Regions from separate parts of the Bradyrhizobium sp. 153 genome, predicted to be linked through region 3. Evidence: predicted binding sites of a transcription regulator. Region 3 holds the regulator's gene; each other region holds the start of a gene.
The links. The regulator PhoB, encoded in region 3, activates phosphate uptake and scavenging genes when phosphate is short. The targets are predictions, from matches to a motif close to TGTCATNNANCTGTCAT.
Positions count from the first base shown of each region.

Region 1: a site for PhoB is predicted at 1,874-1,890, ahead of IVA91_RS06575 (RNA degradosome polyphosphate kinase). Genes of this name have one in related genera too.
Region 2: a site for PhoB is predicted at 1,555-1,571, ahead of IVA91_RS16300 (inorganic phosphate transporter). Genes of this name have one in related genera too.

Region 1 is NZ_JADPKH010000027.1:63,473-67,654, forward strand. Features, by position in the region: gene purM (phosphoribosylformylglycinamidine cyclo-ligase) at 1-359, opposite strand, end outside; gene IVA91_RS06565 (CDP-alcohol phosphatidyltransferase family protein) at 514-1,056, shown strand; gene IVA91_RS06570 (DnaA/Hda family protein) at 1,146-1,823, shown strand; gene IVA91_RS06575 (RNA degradosome polyphosphate kinase) at 1,963-4,155, shown strand; gene ppx (exopolyphosphatase) at 4,171-4,182, shown strand, end outside.
Region 2 is NZ_JADPKH010000073.1:38,546-42,727, reverse strand. Features, by position in the region: gene IVA91_RS16305 (thermonuclease family protein) at 1-435, shown strand, start outside; gene IVA91_RS16300 (inorganic phosphate transporter) at 1,782-1,901, shown strand; gene sugE (quaternary ammonium compound efflux SMR transporter SugE) at 2,124-2,438, opposite strand; gene IVA91_RS16290 (radical SAM/SPASM domain-containing protein) at 2,551-3,564, opposite strand.
Region 3 is NZ_JADPKH010000037.1:263,053-267,234, forward strand. Features, by position in the region: gene pstB (phosphate ABC transporter ATP-binding protein PstB) at 1-481, shown strand, start outside; gene phoU (phosphate signaling complex protein PhoU) at 493-1,209, shown strand; gene phoB (phosphate regulon transcriptional regulator PhoB) at 1,224-1,931, shown strand; gene IVA91_RS11005 (GcrA family cell cycle regulator) at 2,192-2,704, opposite strand; gene IVA91_RS11010 (aspartate aminotransferase family protein) at 3,173-4,182, shown strand, end outside.

The DNA.
Region 1 (4,182 bases), on a different contig from region 3:
GCCTCCGGATCGAGCTTGCCGCAGGCGAAATAGTCCAGGAAGAACAGCGGCTCGGCGCCCTGGACCACGAGGTCGTTGACGCTCATCGCGACAAGATCGATCCCGATGCCGCCATGCAGGCCGGTCTCGATCGCGATTTTGACCTTGGTGCCGACGCCATCGGTGGCGGCGACCAGGACGGGGTCCTTGAAACCGGCCGCCTTGAGGTCGAACAGGCCGCCGAAACCGCCGATCTCGGCGTCGGCGCCGGGCCGCGCGGTGGCGCGCACCATCGGCTTAATCAGGTCGACGAGGCGGTTGCCCGCGTCGATATCGACGCCTGAATCGGCGTAAGTGAGGCCGTTTTTGCGGTCGGTCATGCCCGATTTCCAGTGGGTTTGCGGCTGGTTACGTCGAATTCCGGGGACACGCAATGGCAAGCGTGGCGCCCCGCCTTATAGTATGTAGATATCAACCGGTTCAGCCTCCCAAGGGGCCGGATCCGAGGTCAGGCCGGGTGCCGGGAAGCGCCGCGTGAGTATTCCGAATATCATTACCCTGGGCCGCATCATGCTGGTCCCGATCATCGTCTGGGCCATCGTGTCGAGCCAAATGGAGGTGGCGTTCGCGGTCTTCTTGATCGCCGGTATCAGCGACGCCGTGGACGGCTTCCTGGCCAAGCGGTTCAACATGGCGAGTGAGCTCGGCGCCCTGCTCGATCCGCTCGCGGACAAGGCGCTGCTGGTCTCGATCTACATGGCGCTGGGCATCTGGGGGGCGATTCCGCGCTGGATCGTCATCCTGGTGGTCTCGCGCGACATCATGATCGTCGCCGCCGTGATCGTATCCTGGCTGTTCGACCGGCCGGTCGAGATGAAGCCGTCAAAGGTGTCCAAGCTCAATACTGTGGCACAAGTGGCATTCGCGGCGCTGGTGCTGGCGGCGCTTGCCTTCGGCTTCAAGCCGGCACCCTATGATATGATCCTGATGGGCCTCGTCACGGTGTTCACGCTCTCCTCGGTGTCGCTCTATCTCGTCGAGTGGCTGCGGCACATGAGCACGATCGAGGCCAAATGAGTGGATGTGGCCCCGCAAAAGGCCAACTCCCGCTCGAAAGTCGAATCTTTTCAAACGAGGCCGGGACGCCGGCATGGAGCAAGGCAAGCGTGGCAGGCCGCGTTCATCCCCGACAATTGGCGTTTTCGCTTCCGCATGCGGAAAGCCTCAGCCGGGACAATTTCCTCGAGGGCCCCGCCAACGCGGCCGGTCTCGGCCTGATCGACGCCTGGCCGGAATGGCCGAACCGGATCATGTGGCTGACCGGCCCCGAAGGCAGCGGCAAGAGCCATCTCGCCGCGATCTGGGCCGAGGTATCAGGCGCCCGCTCGACCACGGCCAATGCGCTGGCCGCCGCCGCGGTCCCGGGCGCGCTCGCGACCGGAGCGCTGGTCGTCGAAGATCTCAAGGCGAAAGAGTTTGACGAGCGCGCCCTCTTCCACCTGATGAACCTCGCCCGCGAGGATGGCGCCTACGTCCTCTTCACCGGGCGCGAGCTACCCGCATCGCTCGAGATCGAGCTTCGCGACCTACGCTCGCGTCTGCGCGCCGTGCCGGTGGTCGCGTTGCGGTCGCCGGACGACCAGCTTTTCCGCGGCCTGATCGTCAAATTCTGCGCTGACCGCCAGCTCACGGTGGATGAGAGCATCGTCAGCTACCTCGCTACCCGGCTGGAGCGATCCTCGGCCGCCGCCCGGCAGGCGGTAGAATTGCTCGACAGCGAGGCCCTGCGGCTTGGCCGCCCCGTCACCCGGGCGCTGGCGGCCGAGCTGCTTCGGGACGTCTGACCAGTTCGCTGGCACCAGCCGCTTGACGCGGCGGAGCGGCGGAACATCAATGTCATCGAAACGTCATCGCTCTAACACATGCTCCCACCGATTTTGCGCGTAAGTCGCAATTGGGGTGAACTGGATGGATCGACTTCTCATGGACTCTGCGCAAGCTGTTGAAATCAAAGAAAAAGCCCCGGAAACGGAGAGCCTGCCGGCGATCGCTTCGAGCCCCGAACGGTTCATCAACCGCGAGCTGTCCTGGCTGCATTTCAACCGCCGTGTCCTGGAAGAATCGGTCAATCCCAGCCATCCCATGCTGGAGCGGGTGCGATTCCTGTCGATCTCGGCAAACAATCTCGACGAGTTCTTCATGGTCCGCGTCGCCGGCATCAAGGCCCAGGTGCGCGAGGGCATTGCCGAGCGCAGCCCGGACGGCCTGACCCCGTCGGAGCAGCTTGCCTTGATCAATCGTACCGTCTCCCAACTTGCCTCCGACCAGCAGGCGATCTGGCGCGACCTGCGCGGCACGCTCGCCGAGGTCGGCATCGTCCTGGTCGACGGCAAGGACGTCACCAAGCCGGAACGGACCTGGATCGAGGACTACTTCCTCAATAACGTGTTCCCGCTGCTGACTCCCCTCGCAATCGATCCGGCCCACCCCTTCCCGTTCATTCCTAGCCTCGGCTTCACCATCGCGCTCCAGCTCACGCGCGCTGCCGACGGCAAGCAGATGAACGCCCTGATCCGCATGCCCGGCAAGATCGACCGCTTCATCCGCCTGCCGGCCGAAGGCAAGGCCGTCCGGCTGATTTCGCTGGAGCAGGCAACCGCCCTGTTCATCAACCGTCTCTTCCCCGGCTATAATCTGCATGGCCAGGGCGCTTTCCGCATCATCCGCGACTCCGAGCTCGAAATCGAGGAAGAGGCCGAAGACCTCGTTCGCCTGTTCGAGACCGCGCTGAAGCGGCGCCGCCGCGGGTCGGTGATCCGGCTCGAGATCGACGCCAAGATGCCGGAGCAGCTGCGCAGCTTCGTGCAGCATGCGCTGTCGACGGCTGACGACGAGGTGTTTCTCGTCGACGGCGTGCTCGCCATGAACGAGCTTTCGCAGCTCACTCGTCTCGACCGTCCCGACCTCGAATTCACCCCTTACGTGCCTCGCCATCCCGAGCGCGTGCGCGAGCATGCCGGCGACGTCTTCGCTGCGATCCGGCAGAAGGATCTCATCGTCCATCACCCCTACGAATCCTTCGACGTGGTGGTGCAGTTTCTGCAGCAGGCCGCGCGCGACCCAGATGTAGTCGCGATCAAGCAGACGCTCTACCGCACCTCCAACAACTCGCCGATCGTGCGTGCGCTCGCCGAAGCCGCCGAGGCCGGCAAGTCGGTCACGGCGCTGATCGAGCTGAAGGCGCGCTTCGACGAAGAGGCCAACATCCGCTGGGCGCGCGACCTCGAGCGCGCCGGCGTGCAGGTCGTCTACGGCTTTCTCGAACTGAAGACGCACGCAAAGCTCTCGATGGTGGTGCGCCGCGAGGGCGGCAGCCTCACAACTTACGTGCATACCGGCACCGGCAATTATCACTCGGTGACCGCGCGCATCTACACCGACCTCTCCTACTTCACGTCGGACCCGACCATCGGCCGCGACGCGGCTCGCGTATTCAATTTCATCACCGGCTATGCCGCGCCGAGCGATCTGGAGAAGATGGCGGTGTCGCCATTGACCTTGCGCAAGCGCATCATCGAGCACATCCAGGGCGAGACCGCGCATGCACGGCACGGCCGGCACGGCGCGGTCTGGATGAAGATGAACGCGCTGGTCGACCCCGACATCATCGACGCGCTCTATGAGGCCTCGCAGGCCGGCGTCCAGGTCGAGCTCGTGGTGCGCGGCATCTGCTGTCTCAGGCCCGGGATCCCCGGTCTGTCGGAGAACATCCGTGTCAAGTCGATCATCGGACGTTTCCTGGAACACGGCCGAATCTACTGCTTCGGCATGGGCCAAGGCCTGCCGAGCGCAAAAGCGGCTGTGTATATCTCCTCGGCCGATATGATGCCGCGCAACCTCGACCGCCGCGTCGAGGTGCTGTGTCCGCTGCAAAATCCCACGGTGCATCAGCAGGTTCTCGAACAGATCATGGTCGCGAACCTGAAGGACAATGAGCAGAGCTGGCAATTGTTGCCGGACGGGTCCTCAACGCGTATGAAAGCCGCGAAGGGCGAGGAGCCTTTCAACGTCCACAACTACTTCATGACGAATCCGAGTCTGTCTGGCCGTGGAAAGTCGCTCAAGGAATCCTCGCCGCGCCGTCTCACGCGGCGTAATGAACGTCATCAATCCTGATCCCGGATTCTCAACGTGAAGCAGCCG
Region 2 (4,182 bases), on a different contig from region 3:
AGCACCGACACCCTTGAAATTCACGGGACACGCGTTCGGCTCTGGGGCATCGACGCGCCGGACAAAACTCAAATGTGCCGAGATATCAACGTCAATCAATATCGATGTGGCCTCAGGGCCGCGAGCGATCTTGAAAGCTTCGTTGCAGAGCGCGAAGTCAGTTGTCTGTCAGTCCTGGAGGATGAGTGTGGACGGACGATGGCGATCTGTTCAGCTGATGGCATCGATCTCGCAGAATGGTTGGTGCGTAACGGTCTGGTGCTCGATTGGGCGCGATACTCCAGGGGACGATACCACGCTCCGCAACGCGCGGCCGATCGTGCCGGACGGGGCTTGTGGGCGGGCAGCTTTGCCGTACCTTGGCTATATCGAGCGTGCATTCGGTTAGGTGGTCGACCAGCCAGCTGTTCTGACGACGCGAATGCACACCCTTGACTCGTATTCCCCACACCAGAATATATGCCAGAGTCGGTTCCGCACAGAGTGGCAGTCACGGGCGAGCTGGCCTCGACCGGCAGTGAAGCTTACCACTGCCGCCCAACCATGCTCAAAGAAGTAGGATGGTCTCAAGCTCTCGTAAGCGCGAAAGTCGCAAGACAGAAAATCGCAAGCTCCGCAGGAACGCCATCGTTCTCGGCGTAATTCTTCGGAACCATGGACTCGCGGTCATGCCAAGGCGGCGCCTTTTCGAGTTCGAGAGAGAGCCGCATTTACTCGGAAGAATGGCGGGCTCTCCGGAGCCTAAACAAGACAAAGGCGTGGCACGGAACAACAATCAGATTCCGCTGGGTACAGGTTGAGCGGAAGAAAGAAGGCTACTGGCGTTCAAGGCACCACTGGGCGAGGTAGGCAACACGAATGAAGCTTGGGATGCAGCCTACCTCCACGCCATTCGCCTCAAACTTTCAGGTTTTGACATGCCCAGAGCGCGCAGCTTGATTCCCAGAGGTCGCCAGATGCTGTCCCGCCAAAACTCATACACTCGCGCTCAAATCTGATGGACCAAGCAGGTGCGACGCTTGCTCAACGCCGCCTCCCAGGGGCCATCGAAACGACGGTAGTCGAATTGCGCCCTTTGCCGCGGGAACGCCGCATAGGTACCTTTCCGGACTTCGCTGCTGTTGGCGATATCGGCCGCGATTGCCTTTTCAAGCCACGGCTGCTCCGACATAGGCCAGCATTTGGCCGGGCGGGTAAGAAGCCTAACACACATGAGCGGTTTCGGTGACAAAGACGTGTGGACCTGCCTTGCACGCGCCGATCACAACAATGCCACAGAAGACAATGCAGCTGTTCGTTCGGTTGGAAACAGCATGGCTCGCTGACAACTGGCTGGAGATCCGCTGAATGAGCAACACCGCATGCGACGAGCGCAACTGCTGCGGCAGCCCGAACAAGAACGTCAGATCGCATATCACCTCCCGAACACGAAGTGCGCGCCTTCCAGAACGAAGCGTGAGCCACTGAACTCGCAGCGTCGCTCCCATGCCCTCGTTGTGTGCAGACTCTGTGCCGACGGGCACGATGCAAGCTCCCGGCGTTTTTCAATCGCGATGTCGTCCACCCGACAATAGCGGTCGTTGTTTAAACAAGCCGCGGGTCTGAGGTCGAACACGAATCGAATGCCGTGCGCCGGTGATTTCATGAACGCTCCTGCGAAAGAGATTGGGTGATGGAGCTTCTTTGGAACCACACAATGAAGTCGCACCGGTAATTCGAGGAGCGGAGCTGAGCTCACTCAGAGATCGCAAGCTCACCTGGACTGCGATCCGCTGGGTTCATTGCCGTTCTATTCGCACGGCGATCTCGGCAGCGAATTCTTCGTGCCGTTCTGGGTGGTGCTATTGTGCCAGACCGATGCCGGTGGGACCCTGATGGGCGGCTGGCGTATCGTGCGCTAGGGCTTTCGCGTCACGACCAGGTCGCGGCCAGATGGTCTCGGCCCAGAGGCCTTGCATCAGCATCTTGTGCTTGGCCACTTTCCTCGCCATTATGGGCGCCGCGCCCCTCAGCGGTGCGCTGGAACGTGGCCAGCTCGATCGTCTATGCCTGCAGAATGACGCGCCGGCCTCGGCGATCGTTGCGGCGCTGACCTGGTGGGGTCAATGCTTTCGATGTTTTCGTCAGGACACGAGCTTCAGCCCGACAATGCCGGCGACGATCAGCCCGATGCTGGCAAGGCGAAACGCGGCGGCCGGTTCTCCGAACAGGATGATCCCGAGCGCTGCGGTGCCGACCGCACCGATGCCGGTCCAAACCGCATAAGCAGTTCCAATGGGCAGCGTCTTTAGCGCAAGGCCGAGCAGGATCACGCTGCCGGCCATGGCCGCGAGCGTGAGCACGGACGGAACGGGCTTGGTAAAGCCCTCAGTGTATTTGAGGCCGATTGCCCAGGCGACCTCCAGCAGGCCGGCGACCAACAAAATGCTCCAGGCCATGGCGGCCCTCCGTTTATGGCAGGGTCGTCCCGCGGCTGATGTGGTGATGAGCTGGAAGGCCACCCTTGCCAGGGCTCGCGATTCGCTTCGAGGGGTCAACTTCTCTCAAAAATCAGCATTCCGACGTTATTGGTTCGGCGAATTCACACGATCGACAAAGTAGAAAGCCGTCCGTTCCGTTCATGCGATCGGCAATCTTGCAAAAAGCTGCCCCTTCGAAGAGATCCTTGTACCTGTCGCGGAGAAGGTTGCCCAGGACGTGTCGTCGCTCAAAATCCATGCAGCAGAAAGTAACGTCGCCGTTCGGGAGAAGAACATTACGATATTGCCGTTCGTCAGGGCATGTCAGTGCTCCAACGATTGGCTGCCGCGCTCCAACCATCTTCTCGCTGTTGCCAGCCCTGCTGCCCGGCGGACGCGAGCGAACCAGCGCTTCGTCAGGAATTATGCCGACAAATTCGGGATGCACCTCGCCCATGACTATGAAGAGCAACGATGAAATGTCGGCATCGACAAGTTGGCGCATCAAATCGACATAGTTGCGCCTGACGAGACCACTATCCATGTGCGTGCCGTCATCAAAAACATGCACCAGGAAAACGCGGAACTGCAGCGCACGCAAGCGTCTTAGATCCCGCCCGTTCATCCCTACCAGGGTTGTGAAAATTCGGATTCCATGGCCACAAGCATAGGCATGCTCAACCATTTCGGTGCAAGCCGGATTGAGCCAAGGCTCCGAATACCCGGAAAAGCTGATGTCGACAGCTGCTGGTACGCGCGCCAGACATCGCTTGAAATCTTGGAGAGAAAGATGCTTCACGTCGGATATCGCTCTTTGCCGTTCGGCAAACTTGTCCTGCGGGCAATAAGAACATCCGACGACACAGCCCGTTGTCGTAGTTATCTCCAAGACCCTGCCGCCACTGATTGCGGAGCGCAGCTCCTGTAGAGTCATCGATTCTATATTGTCCACTTCCGCGCTCCGCGTTTGGAACAAAGAGACCTTGAGGGGACCGTCGATTTGCATCTCATGCCGGTTCGCCCATGCATCATTCTCGATTCGTCGTCCATCAGCGCGACACGGCACGGTCGCAAGCGCGATCGCGACAGATGAAGAAAGCGCCACGGCTCTCTCCTTAGCGCCCCAGTCCAGCAGGATTGGACGGCTGTCGAGTGCACATGCGTCGATGGGGTTGGTCTAACGTCTCGCTTATTCCAACAAGCATCAGTCATGCCATTGGCGGTACTGTCCATAACTCGACACGTCCGCGATAAATGTCGTCCCAAATGCCGCAACCGAAGCGCAACTCTACGCAATCGATAGCGTACAATATGACGCTACGTGCGATTCAAGCTCTCTCTAGAATGAGTTGAATGGCAGCTTTCTTATGAAAAGTGACGGTGTAGCCGCCGCCCCGAGCGCCACGTCATCATGATCGACGTGGCCGGCATCGACCCGCGAAGTTCCGATTGCGAGTGCCATTGGTCCCGTTGAGAATGCAAAGTCTTCACCTTGATCCAGCAAATCGCGAATTTCAACAGTTGAAAACGCTACTCACCATAGGAGTGAGCGGGCGCGATTTGCGCGAATCGGGACACGGATTAGCCTATCTGCCGACGAGGTGCCGATACGGCCGGGAAGTCCTCTCTTCAGCAAGCTAACACAGATTGTGAGCTCCGCATGTCGCGAGCCACCCGTCGAGTTTTGCGATCGAGAGTGCGCTGTCGTGCGCGAGCGCCCTCG
Region 3 (4,182 bases):
GAAACCGACGCCGTTCCCGATGACGATCTACGAGAACATCGCCTTCGGCATCCGCCTCTACGAGAAGATCTCGAAGTCCGAGATGGACGACCGCGTCGAGAAGGCGCTGCGCGGCGGCGCGCTGTGGAACGAGGTCAAGGATAAGCTCAACGCGTCCGGCTTGTCGCTCTCCGGCGGCCAGCAGCAGCGCCTCTGCATCGCCCGCACGGTCGCGGTGCGGCCCGAAGTGATCTTGTTCGATGAGCCCTGCTCGGCGCTCGACCCGATCTCGACCGCCAAGGTCGAGGAGCTGATCCAGGAATTGTCCGAGAACTACACGATCGCGATCGTCACCCACAACATGCAGCAGGCGGCGCGCGTCTCTGATAAAACCGCCTTCATGTATCTCGGCGAGCTGATCGAGTTCGACGACACCAGCAAGATCTTCACGTCGCCGAGCGACCGGCGTACGCAGGATTACATCACCGGCCGGTTCGGCTGAGGAGACGGGACATGGGTACTGAACATACCGCAAAGGCCTTCGATACCGACCTCCAGGAGCTCACTCGCCTCGTCGCCGAGATGGGCGGCATCGCCGAGCGCATGATCGTCGATTCCGTCGACGCGCTGATCCGCCGCGACGTCGCGCTCGGCCAGCGCGTCGTCACCACCGATGCCGAGCTCGACGCGCTTCAGAAGCGCATCGAGGAGCGCGCCGTGCTCACCATCGCCCGCCGCCAGCCGATGGCGGTGGATTTACGCGAGATCGTCGGCGCCATGCGCGTTGCCACCGATCTCGAGCGCATCGGCGACCTCGCCAAGAACATGGGCAAGCGCGTTGCGGCGCTGGAGACGGACTTCCATCCGCTGAAACTGTTCCGCGGCCTGGAGCACATGACCGACCTCGTGCAGCAGCAGGTCAAGTCGGTGCTGGATGCCTATGCCGCGCACGATTTGCCGGCGGCGATGGCGGTGTGGAAGGGCGACGAGGAAGTGGACGCCATCTGCACCTCTCTGTTCCGCGAGCTCCTCACCTATATGATGGAGGATCCGCGCAACATCTCGTTCTGCATCCATCTGATGTTTTGCGCCAAGAACATCGAGCGCATCGGTGATCACGCCACCAACATCGCCGAGACCGTGTTCTACATGATCGAGGGGCAGGCGATCACCGACAAGCGGCCGAAGGGCGACATGACGACCTTCGCCACGACGGTACCGAATACCTAGGGAGCGACGACAACATGGGCGCACGCATTATGGTGGTTGAGGACGAGGAAGCTCTCACCGAGCTTCTCCGTTACAACCTCGAAGGCGACGGCTATGACGTGGAGACGGTAATGCGCGGCGACGACGCCGACACCCGCCTCAAGGAACACATCCCCGATCTGATCGTGCTCGACTGGATGCTGCCGGGACTGTCCGGCATCGAGTTGTGTCGGCGGCTGCGCACCCGTCCCGAGACCAAGCAGCTCCCGATCATCATGCTGACCGCGCGCGGCGAGGAAAGCGAGCGGGTGCGGGGTCTTGCGACCGGCGCCGATGACTACATCGTCAAGCCGTTCTCGGTGCCGGAGCTGCTCGCGCGCGTGAAGGGCCTTCTGCGGCGCGCAAGCCCCGAGCGGCTCGCCACCGTGCTCGCCTATGGCGACATCGAGCTCGATCGCGACAAGCGCCGCGTCGCGCGCTCGGGCCGGCCGATCGATCTCGGCCCGACCGAATATCGCCTGCTGGAGTTCTTCCTGGAGCATCCCGGCCGCGTGTTCTCGCGCGAGCAGCTGCTCGACAGCGTCTGGGGCCGCGACATCTACATCGACGAGCGCACCGTCGACGTCCATATCGGCCGCCTGCGCAAGCTGCTCAATCTCGGCCGCGAGCAGGACCCGATCCGCACCGTCCGCGGCGCGGGTTATGCGCTGGATGATCGGTTTGCAAAGGCGGAGCAGACGTAGGCCCAACTGCGTCACCAAGCTCGGTCGTCGTCCCGGACAAGCGTAGCTCCCGGCAACGCGCAGCGTTGTCCGGAGCGAAGCGCCGATCCGGACGCATAGCCACAGGACGTGGTTGTTGCGCGAAAAGGTAACTCCGAGTCCCCGTAACCACGGCTTGCGGTGGCTATCGGTCCCGGTCCGGCGCTTCGCTTGTCCGGGACGACGTCGGGTTTGTTGCGCCGTCACCGCGTGACGGCTGCCGGTTCGATCTCAGGAAATAATCACCGCGTGCTCGGCTTCGGTGCCGCCCGCCGGCGATCCGCTGCCGGCTGATAGGCGACGCGCGAGTGCTGGGCGCAGTAGGGCAGGCCTGACAGCGCCTTGCCGCCACAGAAGAAGAAGTCCGGGCTGGAGGGATCGCCGACCGGCCAGTGGCACGTCGCCTCGTTCAATTCCAGCAGCGACAGCCGCTGACTCATCGGCACCACGTTGTCGTAGGTGACCGGTTCGGCCTCCACCTCGACCTCGAAGGCCTGCGCCAGCGCGGTGTTGCCGCGCGAGATCGGCCGGGTCACCCGCATCATATGCTGCGCGGGCCGCGCCTTGCGCGGCCGCGGCGCTGCCGATGAAGGGCTCTTGGCGCGGCCCGACAGGCCGAGCCTGTGCACTTTGCCGATCACGGCATTGCGGGTCACATTGCCGAGCTCGGCCGCGATCTGGCTGGCCGAAAGTCCGGCCTCCCAGAGCTTTTTCAGCTGCTCGACGCGATCGTCGGACCAGGTCAAAACCGTCATTGCACCCTTTCCCTCGTTGCGCGCCGCCATCCTGGGGCCTCACAGCGAATGCTTAAGCCTTGAAAAACCCGTGCCGTCAGAATCCCTTAAGGCTCGCCGGGCGCGTGACTGACGCCCGAACGTTTACGCCGGTACATGAGGACTCTTGGGATCAGAACCGCTGCACGAGATGTCGTATCTGACAGTCCAAACGCTACAATATGGCGTGACTCCCGCGCAAGAGTCCGCCGACTCGCTTCCACATGTTCCGTGGTGAAAACCCCGCAAGATCGGCACCGCAAGACTACGGATTTCGCGTTTCGCGAGGCTTTCCGGGCGGCATTGACACCCGTCTTGCCAGGCATAAGATGGTGACGCGTGCCGCCCTTAAAAGGCGGCACGTTTCGTTTTCCGGACCGGTCAATGGTGCGCTGCGCAAGGCATGCCAGGCAGGTCTCAACGTCCAAATGCAACATCCAAGTGATGGTCATGACCAACAGCGCCGCGCCGCATCTGCTTCCCGTTTTCGCCAGGGCGGACCTTGGCTTCGAGCGCGGCGAAGGCTGCTGGCTGATCGCGACCAATGGCGATCGCTATCTCGATTTCACCTCGGGCGTCGCCGTGAACGCGCTCGGCCACGCCCATCCTGCGTTGGTCAAGGCATTGCAGGAGCAGGCGACCAAGCTCTGGCACATGTCGAACCTGTTCCAGAGTCCCGATGGCGAACGGCTTGCAACGCGTTTGTGCAACGAAAGTTTCGCGGACTTCGTGTTCTTCTGCAATTCCGGCGCCGAAGCGTTGGAATGCGTGATCAAGGTCGTGCGGCGCTATCATGCGGCCAAAGGCCATCCCGATCGCTATCGCATGATCACCTTCGAAGGCGCCTTCCACGGCCGCACGCTGGCGACGTTGGCGGCGACGGGCTCGGCAAAATATCTTGAAGGTTTCGGCCCGCCCATGGATGGCTTCGACCAGGTCCCGCATGGCGATATCGAGGCCGTGAAGAAGGCGATCGGTCCGCAGACCGCCGGCATCCTGATCGAGCCGATCCAGGGCGAGGGCGGTGTGCGTTCGTCAACACCCGCCTTCCTCAAGGCGCTGCGTCAGCTCTGTGACGAGAAGGGCCTGTTGCTCGCGTTCGACGAGGTGCAGACCGGCATGGGCCGCACCGGCGATCTGTTCGCGCATCGCCGTCTCGGCGTCACCCCCGACGTGATGTCGCTGGCGAAAGCGCTCGGTGGCGGCTTCCCGATCGGCGCTTGTCTTGCCACCGCGGAAGCGGCCTCCGGCATGACGCCCGGCTCGCACGGCTCGACCTTCGGCGGCAATCCGCTCGCGATTTCCGCTGCGAACGCCGTGCTCGACGTCATGCTCGAGCCCGGCTTTTTCGATCACGTGCAGAGGATGTCGCTGCTGCTCAAGCAGAAGCTCGCCTCGGTGATCGATCGCTATCCTGATGTCGTCAGCGAAGTCCGTGGTGAGGGGCTCCTGATCGGCAT